DNA from 3 places in the Streptomyces sp. NPDC045967 genome. Region 3 is predicted to be linked to each of the others. Evidence: predicted binding sites of a transcription regulator. Region 3 holds the regulator's gene; each other region holds the start of a gene.
What was found. The regulator HrcA, encoded in region 3, represses chaperone genes, less so after heat shock. The targets are predictions, from matches to a motif close to TTNGCACTCNGNNNNNCNGAGTGCNAA.
Positions count from the first base shown of each region.

Region 1: groES (co-chaperone GroES) is a predicted target of HrcA. The motif match lies at 3,293-3,319, and genes of this name have one in related genera.
Region 2: groL (chaperonin GroEL) is a predicted target of HrcA. The motif match lies at 1,586-1,612, and genes of this name have one in related genera.

Region 1 covers NZ_JBWKLE010000005.1:7,775-13,294, forward strand. Annotated here, with positions in the region: gene AC07FY_RS12780 (SDR family NAD(P)-dependent oxidoreductase) at 1-210, shown strand, start outside; gene AC07FY_RS12785 (ester cyclase) at 292-981, shown strand; gene groL (chaperonin GroEL) at 1,094-2,722, opposite strand; gene groES (co-chaperone GroES) at 2,841-3,149, opposite strand; gene AC07FY_RS12800 (FtsW/RodA/SpoVE family cell cycle protein) at 3,537-4,952, shown strand; gene AC07FY_RS12805 (polysaccharide deacetylase family protein) at 4,970-5,520, opposite strand, start outside.
Region 2 covers NZ_JBWKLE010000005.1:285,464-290,983, reverse strand. Annotated here, with positions in the region: gene thrC (threonine synthase) at 1-558, shown strand, start outside; gene AC07FY_RS14175 (MoaD/ThiS family protein) at 594-869, shown strand; gene AC07FY_RS14170 (cold-shock protein) at 1,261-1,467, shown strand; gene groL (chaperonin GroEL) at 1,780-3,402, shown strand; gene AC07FY_RS14160 (GNAT family N-acetyltransferase) at 3,568-3,993, opposite strand; gene AC07FY_RS14155 (phosphoribosylanthranilate isomerase) at 4,021-4,635, shown strand; gene AC07FY_RS14150 (LamG domain-containing protein) at 4,706-5,449, shown strand; gene AC07FY_RS14145 (protease inhibitor I9 family protein) at 5,487-5,520, opposite strand, start outside.
Region 3 covers NZ_JBWKLE010000001.1:112,692-118,211, reverse strand. Annotated here, with positions in the region: gene AC07FY_RS00540 (16S rRNA (uracil(1498)-N(3))-methyltransferase) at 1-269, opposite strand, end outside; gene AC07FY_RS00535 (nitronate monooxygenase) at 266-1,357, opposite strand; gene dnaJ (molecular chaperone DnaJ) at 1,503-2,642, opposite strand; gene hrcA (heat-inducible transcriptional repressor HrcA) at 2,643-3,659, opposite strand; gene AC07FY_RS00520 (MBL fold metallo-hydrolase) at 3,806-4,525, shown strand; gene AC07FY_RS00515 (DUF3097 domain-containing protein) at 4,560-5,360, shown strand; gene hemW (radical SAM family heme chaperone HemW) at 5,406-5,520, opposite strand, start outside.

The DNA of each region.
Region 1 (5,520 bases), on a different contig from region 3:
GCCGGCATGGGCACCGACAACATCCCCGGCTGGATGTGGCTCGACGCCGACAAGCTGGTGGCCGCGGCCCTGGCGGACCTGGCCCGGGGCAGGACGGTGTCGATCCCCGACCCCCGGTACAAGGCGCTGATGGGCCTGGTGAAGCTGACGCCGCGCGGGCTGCTGGGCGGCGTGTCGTCCCGTACGGGGCGAAAGTACGGCCCGCAGTGACCCCGGCGACTTACCGGTAAACCCGCCGAATGGGTGGAATCTACCTAAAATGGACGTATCCCATCCAGCCCGGGAGACGCCATGACATTCGTACAGATCATCGATTACAAGACCAGCCGGCAGGACGACCTCGACCAGCTGCTCGACCGGTACGTCTCGCAGAGCCAGGGCAGGCGCACCGTCACCCACAGCATCGTGGGCCAGGACCGCGACGACGCGCACCACTACATGGACGTGGTCGAATTCCCCTCGTACGAAGAGGCCATGAGGAACTCCCGGCTCCCGGAGACGGACACGATGTTCCAGGAGATGATGGCCCTCTGCGAGGGGATGCCGACCTTCACGAACCTCGACGTGGTCCGCGACGAGAACCTCAACAAGCACATGGTCAACCGGATGTTCGACGAGTGCATCATGAACGGGAACCTCGACGTCGTCGACGAGGTGTTCGCGCCCGGGTACATCGACCACGACCCGATGAAAGACGGCGCCGCCACCGGACGGGACGTCATGCGCGACGACGTCACGGCGTGGCGGGCGGCCTTCGACTACCGCTTCACCACGGACGCCCAGCTGGCCGAGGGCGACTACGTCACGACCGTGTGGAGCTGGGCCGGAACGCACAAGGGCGAGTTCATGGGCATCGCGCCGACCGGCCGGGAGTGCACGATGACCGGCACCACCACGTTCCGCTGCGAGGACGGAATGATCGCGGAGGGCTGGTGGCACATGGACACCATGGGCCTGATGCGCCAACTCGGCGCGATGTAGAGCCGGTCGGGTCCGGCCCGGCTCCCGCATCGGACCCGGCTCGCGCCGAGAAAACGGGAGGGCCCCGTTCCGCAGATGCGGAACGGGGCCCTCCCGTTGATGCGGGGCGTGATCAGTGGCTGTGGCCGTGACCGTGGCCGTGGCCCGCGTCGCCCTCGTCCTCGGCCGGCTTCTCGACGACCAGGGTCTCGGTCGTGAGCAGCAGCGAGGCGATGGAAGCGGCGTTCTCCAGCGCGGAGCGGGTGACCTTCACCGGGTCGATGACGCCGGCCTTGACCAGGTCGCCGTACTCGCCGGTGGCGGCGTTGAAGCCCTGGCCCTTGTCGAGCTCGGCGACCTTCGAGGTGATGACGTATCCCTCGAGGCCGGCGTTCTCGGCGATCCAGCGCAGCGGCTCGACGGCGGCGCGGCGCACGACCGCGACACCGGTGGCCTCGTCGCCGCTCAGGCCGAGGTTGCCCTCGAGGACCTTGACGGCGTGGACGAGCGCGGAGCCACCGCCGGAGACGATGCCCTCCTCGACCGCGGCGCGGGTCGCCGAGATGGCGTCCTCGAGGCGGTGCTTCTTCTCCTTGAGCTCCACCTCGGTGGCGGCGCCGACCTTGATGACGCAGACGCCGCCGGCGAGCTTCGCCAGGCGCTCCTGCAGCTTCTCGCGGTCCCAGTCGGAGTCGGTGGACTCGATCTCGGCCTTGATCTGGTTGACGCGGCCGACGACTTCCTCGTGGCTGCCGCCACCGTCGACGATGGTCGTGTCGTCCTTGGAGATCGTGACGCGGCGGGCGGTGCCCAGCACATCCAGACCGGCCTGGTCGAGCTTGAGGCCGACCTCCTCGGCGATGACGGTGGCACCGGTGAGGGTGGCCATGTCCTGGAGCATCGCCTTGCGGCGGTCACCGAAGCCGGGGGCCTTGACGGCCACCGCGTTGAAGGTGCCGCGGATCTTGTTGACGACGAGGGTGGAGAGCGCCTCGCCCTCGACGTCTTCGGCGATGATCAGCAGCGGCTTCGAGGCGCCGGCCTGGATGACCTTCTCGAGCAGCGGCAGGAGGTCCTGGATGGAGGAGATCTTGCCCTGGTTGATCAGGATGTACGGGTCGTCGAGGACGGCCTCCATACGCTCCTGGTCGGAGACCATGTACGGCGAGAGGTAGCCCTTGTCGAAGGCCATGCCCTCGGTGAACTCGAGCTCCAGGCCGAAGGCGTTGGACTCCTCGACGGTGATGACACCGTCCTTGCCGACCTTGTCCATCGCCTCGGCGATGAGCTCGCCGACCTGCTGGTCCTGCGCGGAGAGCGCGGCCACGGCGGCGATGTCGGACTTGTCCTCGATCGGGCGGGCGGTCGCCAGGAGCTCCTCGGAGACGGCCTTGACCGCGGCGTCGATGCCCTTCTTCAGGGCGGCGGGGGACGCGCCGGCGGCCACGTTGCGCAGGCCCTCGCGGACCAGCGCCTGGGCCAGCACGGTGGCGGTGGTGGTGCCGTCACCCGCGATGTCGTTGGTCTTGGTCGCCACCTCCTTCACGAGCTGCGCGCCCAGGTTCTCGTACGGGTCGTCCAGCTCGACCTCGCGGGCGATGGTGACACCGTCGTTGGTGATGGTGGGGGCGCCGAACTTCTTGTCGATGACGACGTTGCGGCCCTTGGGGCCGATCGTCACCTTGACCGTGTCGGCAAGCTTGTTGACGCCGCGCTCGAGGGCGCGACGGGCGTCCTCGTCGAACTTCAGGATCTTCGCCATGGGAGCGGTTCAGCCCTCTCGAAAACTCGGGTTTAACGAACTGCGCCCCCCGCCGCCCGGCAATCAGCGGGGTGACCAGGGGCGCAGCTCAAAGCAAAACGTGAAGTACCGGTGGTGCTTACTTCTCGACGATCGCGAGGACGTCGCGGGCCGAGAGGACGAGGTACTCCTCGCCGCTGTACTTCACTTCGGTGCCGCCGTACTTGCTGTACAGCACGATGTCGCCGACGCTGACGTCCAGCGGGAGACGCTGGCCGTCCTCGAAGCGACCCGGGCCCACCGCGAGGACGACGCCCTCCTGGGGCTTCTCCTTCGCGGTGTCCGGGATGACCAGGCCGGAGGCCGTGGTCTGCTCGGCGTCGAGCGGCTGGACCACAATGCGGTCCTCAAGCGGCTTGATGGCAACCTTGGAGCTGGCGGTCGTCACGATCCGACCTCCCCCTTCGGAGATCCGGGGTTAACTGTCTGAGGTGGCGACCAGGTCGATCCGTCGTCGCGGGTGCCGGACCTGCCTGTCGCTGTGTTGGCACTCACCCGGGGTGAGTGCCAGGTGCGACACTATTCCGGCGATTAGCACTCGGTCAAGCGGAGTGCCAATTCCCGATGCTCGGGCGTTGCGCGGCGCGGCCCCCCGGAGCCACCGAAACCCTCGGCTCGCGGCCGTTCGACGCCCTCGGGCGGCGGCTCCGCACGGTTCCGAAAGCTGCCATAAGCAGCCGTAACCAGCCATAAGGAACCATGGGCAGGGCAGCCACGTCGTACAAGACATGAAGATGAAGCGCCTCGTCGCCGAGCAGATCGGGCCGGGAATCCCGTGCGCGGACTGAAGCCCCTGACGCCGGCGGGCTCGCGCCGCCGCACCGAGGCGCTGCTGCTGGTCTTCGTCGTCGCCACAGCCGTCCTCGGCCACGCCAACGCCGGCCTCGCCATGAACGGCGCGCTGCCGCCCAACCTCGCGGGGTTCACGGTCAGCATGACGCTGCTGTCGCTGGTCGGACACCTGGGCATCCGACGGTTCGCGGCCTACGCCGACCCGCTGGTCTTCCCGCTGGCCATGCTGCTGACCGGGCTGGGGCTGGTGCTGATCCACCGGCTGGACCAGGGGTACATCGAGCGGTACGGCTCGGACGCGAACGCTCCGGGGCAACTGGTGTGGACGGTGATCGGCGTCGCCGCGTGCCTCCTGGTGGTGGCGCTGCTGCGCGACCACCGGCTGCTGCAGCGGTTCATCTACCTCACGATGGCCGTCGCGCTGGTGCTGCTGATCGCGCCCGCGTTCTTCGGCGCGGACACCTACGGTGCCAAGCGGTGGATCATCCTCTTCGGCTTCTCGCTGCAGCCGGGCGAGTTCGTGAAGATCATGATCGCGATCTTCTTCGCCGGGTACCTGGTGATCCACCGGGACTCGCTCGCCCTGACGGGGCGGCGGTTCCTCGGCGTGCGGCTGCCCCCGATGCGGCAGCTGGGGCCGATCATCACCGTCTGGATCGTCTCGATGCTGGTGCTGGTCTTCGAACGCGACCTCGGCACCTCGCTGATCTTCTTCGGCGTCTTCGTGGTGATGCTGTACGTGGCCACCGAGCGGACCAGCTGGATCGTGTGCGGCCTGTTCATGGCGGCGGTGGGCGCCTTCGCGGTGGGCTCGACGGAACCGCACGTCAAGGCGCGCGTGGCCGCATGGCTCGACCCTTTGTCGTACTACCGCGAGAACCGGCCGGCCGGGGTCACCTCGGACCAGTCGGCGCAGGCGCTGTTCAGCTTCGGCACCGGCGGTGTGTCGGGGACGGGCCTGGGCATGGGGCACCCGGAGCTGATCAAGTTCGCGGGGCGCAGCGACTTCATCCTGACGACGGTCGGTGAGGAGCTGGGGCTGGCCGGGGTGATGGCGGTGCTCCTGCTGTACGCGCTCCTCGTGCAGCGGGGGCTGCGGATGGCGCTCGGCGCCCGCGACCCCTTCGGCAAGCTCCTGGCGGTCGGCCTGGCCTCGGCGCTGGCCCTCCAGGTCTTCGTGGTCGCGGGGGGCGTCACGGGCCTGATCCCGCTGACCGGCAAGGCCCTGCCGTTCCTGGCGAAGGGCGGCTCGTCCCTCCTGGCCAACTGGATCATGATCGCCCTGCTGCTCCGGATCAGCGACAGCGCGGAACGCCAACGCGTCGCGGACGCGCGGGGGCCGGTGGAGACGACGATCACTCCGGTGGCGGCGGGAGCGGCCCGAACCGGCCCCGCATAACCCCCGAAAGACACGCCCTAGAGGTAGTCCTCCAAGCGGCCTATGCGGTAGCCCTGTTCCTGGATGCGCTGGAGCATGCGGGTCGTCATCCGGGTCTCCGTCGCGCCCTTGAGTTCGGCGGGGCCGCGGAAGTGGGCCAGGATGATGTCGCCGGGCTCGAGGGCGGAGCCCTTGGCGTACTGGAAGTTGTTGATCTGCATCGACACCCGCCACAGCACCACGGACGAGACCCCGCACTCCGAGGCGGCCCGGAGGGTGTCGTCGTTGTAGTTGCCGAAGGGCGGGCGGAAGAGCGGCGGGCGTTGGCCGAAGCGCTTCTCCAGGCGTTCCTGCTGGCCGCATATCTCGTGCTTCTGCGCCGCGAAGGGCAGGGTGCGCAGGTTCGGGTGGGTCAGGGTGTGGTTGTTTATCGTGCTGGCCGAGCCGTTGTCGCGGAGCTGCTCGAAGTGGCCGTAGTCCGACGCGGCCACACTGTCCGTCAGGAACATGCTGATCGGCAGCTTCAGGTCCGCCGCCATCTTCAGGAACTCGGGGTCCTTCTCCGCGCCGTCGTCGAAGGTCAGGAAGA
Region 2 (5,520 bases), on a different contig from region 3:
CTCGGCTGGCGGCTGCCCGACCAGATCGTCATCCCGATCGCGTCCGGCTCGCAGCTCACGAAGATCGACAAGGGTCTGCAGGAGCTGATCAGGCTGGGCCTGGTCGAGGACAGGCCGTACAAGATCTTCGGCGCCCAGGCCGAGGGCTGCTCCCCGGTGTCGACCGCCTTCAAGGCCGGTCACGACGTGGTCCGCCCCCAGAAGCCGAACACCATCGCCAAGTCCCTGGCGATCGGCAACCCGGCGGACGGCCCGTACGTCCTGGACATCGCACGGCGCACCGGCGGCTTCGTCGAGGACGTCACCGACGAGCAGGTCGTCGAGGCCATCAAGATCCTCGCCCAGACCGAGGGCATCTTCGCCGAGACCGCGGGCGGCGTGACCGTCGGCGTGACGAAGAAGCTGATCGAGAACGGGCAGCTGGACCCCGCCCTGACCACCGTCATCCTGAACACCGGTGACGGCCTGAAGACCCTGGAGGCGGTGGCCGCGGACAGCGGCCAGACCGCCACCATCCGCCCGAGCCTGGACGCGTTCCGCGCCGCCGGCCTGGCCTGACCCTCCCCTGATACTCCCGGAAAGGCAGTAGCGCCATGAGCGTCATCGTCCGCATCCCCACCATCCTGCGCACCTACACCGGCGGTCAGGCCGAGGTCCCGGCCGAGGGCGCCACCCTCGCCGAGGTCATCGAGTCCCTGGAGAAGAGCCACCCGGGCATCGCCGCGCGCGTCCTGGACGACCAGGGCAAGCTCCGCCGGTTCGTCAACGTCTACGTGAACGACGACGACGTGCGCTTCGAGGGCGGGCTGCAGGCGGCGACGCCGGACGGCGCGGGCGTCTCGATCATTCCCGCGGTCGCCGGGGGCTGACCGTTCGGGCGCCGGAAACCGTAATTACCCCCTCCGTTAATAAGCGGAGGGGGTAATTCTGTTTGATTGGGCGCGGTAGGGTTGGGGAAGTCCCCTCCGCCGGTCTTGCCACCCGCATATGAACCGGTCGCGCCAGGGTCGACATCGGGTCAATGTGCAAGTGCGCTATGGGCTATTGGCGAGCTATGCCGGGCCCGAGTTGCCCGGGAATCTGCCGGATTTTCAGTCTTTTTCGATATTTCCCCGTGTCCAGAATTCTCGTCGGATTGACCTGTTGCAGACAGCACCGGCGCGGATACATTCAGCCTCGGTCGACGCGTTCCGACGCAAGTGATGACCCGGGATCGCGAAGTGCGTTCCTGCGCAAGGGCCAGTAATAGGGGAGTTAGGCATGGCTCAGGGCACCGTCAAGTGGTTCAACGCGGAGAAGGGCTACGGCTTCATCGCGGTCGACGGTGGTGCGGATGTGTTCGTCCACTACAGCGCCATCCAGATGGACGGGTACCGCACCCTTGAAGAGGGTCAGCGGGTCGAGTTCGAGATCTCGCAGGGCCAGAAGGGTCCGCAGGCGGACATGGTCAAGCTCGCACTCGGCTAGTACTGGCGCGATCGACCGCCCACGCGTACAGAGGGGCCCACATCCCGGAGACGGGATGTGGGCCCCTCGCGCGTGGGGGTGTGTCCACACGTGTTCACCGGGGTGTTCGTCCAAGCCGCTTGCACTCGCGGGGGTCGAGTGCTAATCATTGGCGTTAGCACTCTCCAGGTGAGAGTGCTACTGAAACGAGGACCGGGTCGGTGAGGCCCGCGGGGTTCGGCGGGAAGGAACCGCCGAACACGCAGGCCGTCCGTCGCGGGCGCGGGCGCGGTCCTGGGAGCAATCCACCGCTGTCCGGGAGGACCACTTCAGATGGCCAAGATCATTGCGTTCGACGAGGAGGCCCGGCGCGGTCTCGAGCGTGGGATGAACCAGCTCGCCGACGCCGTCAAGGTCACCCTTGGCCCCAAGGGTCGCAACGTCGTCCTTGAGAAGAAGTGGGGCGCCCCCACGATCACCAACGATGGTGTCTCCATCGCCAAGGAGATCGAGCTCGAGGACCCGTACGAGAAGATCGGCGCCGAGCTGGTCAAGGAAGTCGCCAAGAAGACGGACGACGTCGCCGGCGACGGTACGACCACCGCGACCGTGCTCGCCCAGGCGCTCGTCCGCGAGGGCCTGCGCAACGTGGCGGCCGGCGCCAACCCGATGGCCCTCAAGCGTGGTATCGAGAAGGCCGTCGAGGCCGTCTCCGCCGCCCTGCTCGCCCAGGCCAAGGATGTCGAGACCAAGGAGCAGATCGCTTCCACGGCCTCCATCTCCGCCGCCGACACCCAGATCGGCGAGCTCATCGCCGAGGCCATGGACAAGGTCGGCAAGGAAGGCGTCATCACCGTCGAGGAGTCCCAGACCTTCGGTCTGGAGCTCGAGCTCACCGAAGGCATGCGCTTCGACAAGGGCTACATCTCGGCGTACTTCGCCACCGACATGGAGCGTATGGAGTCGTCCCTCGACGACCCGTACATCCTGATCGTCAACTCCAAGATCGGCTCGGTCAAGGACCTGCTGCCGCTCCTGGAGAAGGTCATGCAGTCCGGCAAGCCGCTGCTGATCATCGCCGAGGACGTCGAGGGCGAGGCCCTGTCGACCCTGGTCGTCAACAAGATCCGCGGCACCTTCAAGTCCGTCGCCGTCAAGGCCCCGGGCTTCGGCGACCGCCGCAAGGCCATGCTCGGCGACATCGCCATCCTCACCGGTGGCACGGTCATCTCCGAGGAGGTCGGCCTCAAGCTCGAGAACGCCGGTCTCGACCTGCTCGGCCGCGCCCGCAAGGTCGTCATCACCAAGGACGAGACCACCATCGTCGACGGTGCCGGTGACAGCGACCAGGTCCAGGGCCGCGTCAACCAGATCCGCGCCGAGATCGAGAACTCCGACTCGGACTACGACCGCGAGAAGCTCCAGGAGCGCCTCGCGAAGCTGGCCGGCGGCGTGGCCGTCATCAAGGCCGGCGCCGCGACCGAGGTCGAGCTCAAGGAGCGCAAGCACCGCATCGAGGACGCCGTTCGCAACGCGAAGGCGGCCGTCGAGGAGGGCATCGTCGCCGGTGGTGGCGTGGCCCTGCTCCAGGCCTCCTCGGTCTTCGAGAAGCTCGACCTGCAGGGTGACGAGGCGACCGGCGCCAACGCCGTGAAGCTCGCCCTGGAGGCTCCGCTCAAGCAGATCGCCGTCAACGGCGGTCTCGAGGGTGGCGTCGTCGTGGAGAAGGTCCGCAACCTCACCGTGGGCTGGGGCCTCAACGCCGCGACCGGCGAGTACGTGGACATGATCGCCGAGGGCATCATCGACCCGGCGAAGGTCACGCGCTCCGCGCTGCAGAACGCCGCGTCGATCGCCGCGCTGTTCCTCACCACGGAGGCCGTCATCGCCGACAAGCCCGAGAAGGCCGGTGCCCCCGCGGGCGGCGGCATGCCGGGTGGTGACATGGACTTCTGATCGGCCCCGGCTGATCGGCTGTTCTCGAACGAGGGCGGCACCCCCCGCGGGGGGTGCCGCCCTCGGGCGTTGTGCGGCGCGCGGCGGCGGGGGCCGCGTCCGGCGGGAGGCCGCCGGTCCGGCGGGGCGGCGCTCCGGCCCGCGGGCGGCGGCGCTCCGGCCGGCTCAGAGCTGCTTGAGGAAGTACACGTCCTCGTGCCCGCCCGGGAAGCCCGGCACCCGGGCCGTCTCCACATAGCCGTGCCGGGCGTAGAAGGCGGGCGCCTGGAAGGTGAAGGAGGAGACGAGGACGCTCACGCAGCCCCGGCGGCGCGCCTCCGCCTCCGCCGCGGCCAGCAGCCTGCCGCCCCAGCCGCCGCCCCGGCTGTCCTCCCGCACCCAGGTCATCTCTATGCCCGCCCGGTCGCCCCAGCTCCAGCCGCTGAGCCCGGCGACGAGCGAGCCGTCGGCGTCCGTGATCCGCACGGTGAACTCGGACTGCTCGTGCCCCGTGGTCGCCGCCTGGTTGAAGGCGTCCAGTTCCTTGCTCAGCCGCTCGTCGAGTCCGGCATCCGGACCACCCGTGCTGATCTGCACTCCCTTGTCGTTCATCCGCTCATTCTGAGGTTGACTACAGACATGACGGAACCCTTCATCAAGATCTGCGGCCTGCGGACCGCGCACGACGTCGACGCGGCCGTCCGCGCCGGCGCGCACGCCGTCGGGTTCGTCTTCGCCCCCGGCAGCCCCCGCACCGTCGACGCCGCCACCGCCCGCGCGCTCGCCGCCCGGGTCCCGGACGGGGTGCTCACCGTCGGGGTGTACCGGGGGCAGTCGATCGAGGAGGTCCGGCGGCTCACCGAGGACAGCGGTGTGCGCGCCGTGCAACTCCACGGGGACGAGGGCCCCGAGTACTACGCGGCGCTGCGCGCCCCCGGCCGGACGCTGCTGCGGGCGACCGCCGGGCAGGTGGCGCGCTGCGGAGAGCTCGGTGAGGACCTGCTGCTGCTCGACGCCCCCGACCCCGGCTCCGGCACGCCGTGGAACTGGGGCTCCGCGCAGTTCACCGCGCCCGAGGGGCGCTGGCTGCTCGCGGGCGGCCTCACCCCCGCCAACGTCCGGGCGGCCGTCGAGACCACCGGCGCGTGGGGCGTGGACGTCTCCAGCGGGGTGGAGCGGGAGCGCGGGGTCAAGTCCCCGGAGTTGATCCGCGCCTTCGTCGAAGCTGCGCTCGGGGCGGCCGCCACGCGCTGAGCGTGTTCGTATGATTACTCTCAGCGAGAACGCGGGAGTGGGGCCAGGCCGGGGCGGGAAGAACATTCCCATGGTCACGGACACGCTCGCATGGCTACGGCGCCTGGCGCGCCGCGTCACCCCGGGCGGTGGGGACGGCCGCGGACCGCTGCTGCCCTCGCCCCGGCGCACTCCCGTCTTCACCGCCGACTTCTCCTCCACCACCCAATGGGTCGCGGGCCGCTCCTGGGCCTATCCCGACGGCGGCCCCACCAACCCGGGCGACAACAAGCTCGACCACCTCGTCGCCGACCCCGACTACAGCCGCGGCGGCGTCTTCCGGGCGACGCCCCGCCCCGACGGCAACTGGGACACCGGTCTGCTCACCACCGAGGGCAGCGAAGAGGGCTTCGCGCTGCGCACCGGCGACGTGCTGGAGGCGCGGGTGCGGCTGCCCGTGGAGGTGGGCGCCTGGCCCGCGATCTGGACCTGGCGGGACGGCGACCAGGAGATCGACGTCTTCGAGTACCACCCCGACAACCCGGACCTGCTGGAACTCTCCAACCACGTCCGCCAGGCCCACCGCTACCACCGGGACCCGTCGGTGCGGCCCGGGGCCTGGGTCGACCTCAAGGTCGAGTTCGGCAGGAATTCGGTCGTCTGGTGGGTCAACGGCGCCCGCGTGTTCGCCGACCGCAAGGGGGTGGGCCGGTCCTGGTGGGCCTACCTCATCGTGAACCTCTCGGTCTCGGCCGGCCGCTACCACCCGGCGCCCGGCCCGGAGGTGACGGAAATGTCGTACGAGGTCTCGCGGTTGCGGGTGTACCGGACGTAGGGCACGTCCTCCGGGGCGCGCCGGGGAACGGCCGGCGTCAGCGGGCGCCGCCGGAGGAGGCGGCCCCGTCC
Region 3 (5,520 bases):
CGGTCCCCCTTGGGCAGGGCCTGGACCACGGTGATCCGGACGGCCGGTTCGGGCTCTTCGAAGGCCCCGGACACCGTCACGACCAGCCTGTCCTTGCCCTCCGCCGCCTTGACGACCGCCTCCGCCCAGCCGCCCCGGCCGTCCGTGAGGACCACCGCCTCGCCCGGGTTCAGCCGCTTCACCGACACCGCGTGCCGGCCCTCCGGGCCGTCCAGGACGAACTCCGGTCCGGCCGGGACCTCTTCGACCACGAACACCGGGGCGGTCATGACGCACTCCTCATCTGCATTGCCTTCAACGTGCTCTGTGCCTCGGCCAGTTCGGCCGCCAGCACTTCCATCAGCTCCCCTGCGGGCAGCGCCCGCGCCAGCCGGTGCCCCTGGCCCGCCCACAGGGCCATGCCCTGCGGGTCCCCGGCCGCGGCGGCCGCTTTGCGCAGCCCCGCGGTCAGGTGGTGGACCTGCGGGTAGGCGGCCGGGGCGTACGGCCCGTGCTCGCGCATGAACCGGTTGACCAGGCCCCGCGCCGGCCGCCCGGAGAAGGCCCGGGTGAGCTCGGTGCGGACGAACAGCGGGTCGGTCAGCGCCTTCTTGTGCAGCGGGTCCGCCCCCGACTCGGGGCAGGCCAGGAAGGCCGTGCCGAGCTGGGCGGCCTCCGCGCCCGCCGCGAGCAGGGCGGCGATCTGCGAGCCCCGCATCAGTCCGCCCGCGGCGATGAGGGGCAGCGCCACCGCCTCCCGCACCTGGGCCACGAGCGCGAGCAGGCCCACCGAGGCCGTGCCGTCGGTGCGCGGGTCGTCGCGGTGCGTGCCCTGGTGGCCGCCGGCCTCCACCCCCTGGACGCAGACGGCGTCCGCCCCGGCCTGCTGCGCGCGGCGGGCCTCCTCGACGGAGGTCGCGGTGACGACGGTGTACGTCCCCGCCCTGCGCAGCGACGCCAGGACCGCCGGGGCGGGGACGCCGAAGGTGAAGGAGACCACGGGGACCGGGTCCTCCAGGAGGATCGCGAGTTTGGCGTCGTAGCCGTCGTCGCAGGTGCCCATGACGTCCTCGTCGGCCAGCGAGACCTCGTACCAGCTCGCCTCGCCGGCCAGCTGCCCGCGGTACGCCTCGACGGCGGCCGGGTCCACGTGACCGGTCTGCGGCACGTGCAGGTTCACCCCGAAGGGGCGCCGGGTGAGGGCGCGCACCTGCTTGATCTCCTGGTACATGCCGTCCGCGGTCTTGTACCCGCCCGCCAGGAAGCCCAGTCCGCCCGCCTCGCACACGGCGGCGGCGAGCCGGGGGCAGGAGGCGCCGCCCGCCATGGGGGCCTGCACGATCGGGTATGCGCAGAGACCGTTCGCTGCCGAGGACATGCCCTGCATCGTGCCATGTCCCGCTCAGGGGGCCGAATCACGGCATTCGCCTGGCATAGTCCGCTTGCCGGCGCGGCCGGAACACACGGGACGAGCCCGGTCGGGGCATCCCCGGCCGGGCTCGTCCACAAGAGGTCGCAGGCGGTCAGCGGCCGTTGAAAGCGTCCTTCAGGCGGCTGAAGAGCCCCTGCTGGCCCGGCGCGAACTGGCCGGTCGGCCGCTCCTCGCCGCGCAGCTTCGCCAGCTGGCGCAGCAGCTCCTCCTGCTGGGCGTCCAGCTTGCCCGGGGTGGTCACCTCGACGTGCACGATCAGGTCGCCCCGCCCGCCGCCGCGCAGGTGGGTGACGCCCCGCCCATGCAGCGGGATGGACTGCCCCGACCCGGTGCCGGGCCGGATGTCGATCTCCTCCATGCCGTCCAGCGTCTCCAGCGGGCACTTGGTGCCGAGGGCCGCCGCCGTCATCGGGATGGTGACCGTGCAGTGCAGGTCGTCCCCGCGCCGCTGGAAGGTCGGGTGCGGCAGCTCGTGGATCTCCACGTACAGGTCGCCGGCGGGGCCGCCGCCGGGGCCGACCTCGCCCTCGCCCGCGAGCTGGATGCGGGTGCCGTTCTCGACACCGGCCGGGATCTTGACGGTGAGGCTGCGCCGGGAGCGGACCCGGCCGTCGCCCGCGCACTCGGGGCACGGGGTCGGGACGACGGTGCCGAAGCCCTGGCACTGCGGACAAGGCCGCGAGGTCATGACCTGGCCCAGGAAGGACCGGGTGACCTGCGAGACCTCGCCGCGGCCGCGGCACATGTCACACGTCTGCGCGGAGGTGCCGGGGGCGGCGCCCTCGCCGGAGCAGGTGGTGCAGACGACGGCCGTGTCGACCTGGATGTCCTTGGTGGTCCCGAAGGCCGCCTCGTCCAGCTCCAGGTCCAGGCGGATCATGGCGTCCTGGCCGCGCCGGGTCCGCGAGCGCGGGCCGCGCTGCGATGCCTGGCCGAAGAAGGCGTCCATGATGTCGGAGAAGTTGCCGAAGCCGCCCGCCCCGAAGCCGCCCGCGCCGCCACCGCCGCCGGAGGAGGACAGCGGGTCCCCGCCCAGGTCGTAGACCTGCTTCTTCTGCGGGTCCGAGAGCACCTCGTAGGCCGCGTTGATCTCCTTGAAGCGCTCCTGCGTCTTCGGGTCCGGATTCACGTCCGGGTGGAGTTCACGCGCGAGGCGCCGGAAGGCTTTCTTGATCTCGTCCTGCGATGCGTCGCGGCGCACGCCGAGAACGGCGTAGTAGTCCGTGGCCACTTACGACTCCGCCAGGATCTGTCCGACGTAACGTGCCACTGCGCGTACCGCTCCCATCGTTCCGGGGTAGTCCATGCGGGTCGGTCCGACCACGCCGAGTTTGGCGACCGTTTCGCCGCCCGAACCGTAACCGACCGAGACGACCGACGTGGAGTTCAGCCCCTCGTAGGCGTTCTCGTGCCCGATCCGTACGGCCATTCCCGACTCGCCGGCCTCGCCCAGCAGCTTGAGGAGCACGACCTGCTCCTCCAGCGCTTCGAGCACCGGCCTGATCGTCAGGGGAAAATCGTGTCCGAAGCGGGTGAGATTGGCGGTGCCGCCGATCATCAGCCGCTCTTCGGCTTCCTCGACCAGGGTCTCGAGGAGCGTCGAGAGCACGGTCGACACCGTGCCCCGGTCGTCCGCCTCGAAGGACTCCGGAAGGTCCTGGACGAGCGGCGGGACGTCGGTGAAGCGGCGCCCGACGACCCTGCTGTTGAGCCGCGCCCGCAGGTCGGCCAGCGATGCCTCCCCGAAGGGGCCGGGGCAGTCGATCAGCCGCTGCTCGACGCGCCCGGTGTCCGTGATCAGTACGAGCATCAGGCGCGCGGGAGCCAACGAGAGCAGCTCCACGTGCCGGACGGTCGACCGGGTCAGGCTCGGGTACTGGACGACGGCGACCTGCCGGGTCAGCTGCGCGAGCAGCCGCACCGTGCGGCCGACCACGTCGTCGAGGTCGACGGCGCCGTCGAGGAAGTTCTGGATGGCACGCCGCTCGGGACTCGACAGCGGCTTGACCCCCGCCAGCTTGTCGACGAAGAGGCGGTAGCCCTTGTCGGTGGGGATCCGGCCGGCGCTGGTGTGGGGCTGGGCGATGTAGCCCTCCTCCTCCAGCACGGCCATGTCGTTGCGCACGGTGGCGGGCGAGACGCCGAGCCGGTGCCGCTCGGTGAGCGCCTTGGAGCCGACCGGCTCCTCCGTCCCGACGTAGTCCTGGACGATGGCACGCAGCACTTCGAGTCTGCGTTCGCTGAGCATGCGCACACCTCCAGCTCTGGTCCGTTGCCGTGTTCGTGGTCCGCTGACTGGCACTCTGGCCGTTCGAGTGCCAGGGATCCCCCGCTCAGTGTACGGCCGGGTGGTCCGGCCCTGGCAAGGGAGGCCCGCCAGGGTAGCGTCGCGGCATGGACGTGCGATGGGAAGAGGCGGGCTGGGAAGGGCTGACCGCGAGGACCGGCCGGCGGCGGCTGCCGGTGTGGGACTGCACCGTGGGACTGGTGGTGGGGGACGATTCCGTGCTCCTGGTGGACCCGGGCTCCTCGCTGCGCGAAGGTGCGCGGGTGCGGGCGGAGGCGGAGCGGCTGACGGGCCGGCACGTGACCCATATCGCATTCACCCACGGACATTTCGACCACGTACTGGGCGCGGCCGCCTTCCCCGGCGCCGAGGTCTTCGGCGCGGTCGGGCTGGACGCGCTGCTCGCCACGGGCCGCGAGGAGCTGCGCGGGGACGCGGTGCGCCACGGCCTGGCCGAGGCGGAGGCCGCGGAGGCGGTGGAGCTGCTCGTGCCGCCGAAGCACCTGGTGTCGGGCGAGTGGACGCTGGAGCTGGGCGGGGTGCGGGTGCTGCTGGCCAACGTGGGCCCCGGGCACACGCGCCACGACCTCGCGGTCTTCGTGCCGGGCGAGCGGGAGACGGTGTTCTGCGGGGACCTGGTCGAGGAGTCGGGCGAGCCCTCGGCGGGCCCCGACGCGGCGCCCCGGCAGTGGCCCGCGGCCCTGGACCGGCTGCTGGCCCTGGGCGGGGACGACGCTCAGTACGTGCCGGGTCACGGAGCGGTGGTCACCGCCGCCTTCGTGCGGGGGCAACGCGCCGCACTGGCCGCCCGTTTCGGCGTGTCGTAGCCATGAGCGCGGTGCCTCTCCTACGCTCGGCCGGATGCGCGAGTACTCCCCCGACCTGACCCCCCAGTGGAAGCGCCCGAAGGCCGTGCCCGAGGTGGCGGCGGAGCCCGATCTGGTCGTCGAGGCGGCCGGTACGGACTTCTGCGGCGCGGTGGTGGCCTGCGAGGCGGGCACGGTGACCCTGGAGGACCGCTTCGGCAAGCGGCGGGTGTTCCCACTGGAGCCCCGTGGCTTCCTGCTCGACGGGGCCGTGGTGACCCTGGTCCGCCCCTCGCGCGGCCCCGCCGGGCCCCGGCGCACCGCTTCCGGCTCGATCGCCGTCCCGGGGGCCCGGGCGCGGGTGGCCCGGGCCGGGCGGATCTACGTGGAGGGCCGCCACGACGCCGAGCTGGTGGAGCGGGTCTGGGGCGACGACCTGCGGATCGAAGGGGTGGTGGTGGAGTACCTGGAGGGCATCGACGACCTCCCGGCCATCGTCGCCGACTTCGGCCCGGCCCCGGACGCCCGCCTGGGGATCCTGGTGGACCACCTGGTGCCGGGGTCCAAGGAGTCCCGCATCGCGGCGTCGGTGACCTCTCCGGACGTCCTGATCGTGGGCCACCCGTACGTGGACGTCTGGCAGGCGGTGAAGCCGTCCGCCCTGGGCATCGCCGCGTGGCCGGTGGTCCCGCGCGGCCAGGACTGGAAGACGGGTGTCTGCCGCGCGCTGGGCTGGCCGGAGAACACCGGCGCCGCCTGGCAGCACATCCTCTCCCGGGTGACCTCCTACAAGGACCTGGAGCCCACCCTGCTGGGCTCGGTGGAGCACCTCATCGACCACGTGACGGCTCCCTAGCACTGCCCGGGCCGGCGGGTGCCGGGGCCGGGGCCGGGGCCGCGGTCAGTCGACCAGGTCCCGGACCACCGCGTCGGCCAGCAGCCGCCCCCGCAGGGTCAGCACGGCGCGTCCCGCCCCGTACGGCTCCGCTTCCAGCAGCCCGTCCGCCAGGGCGCGG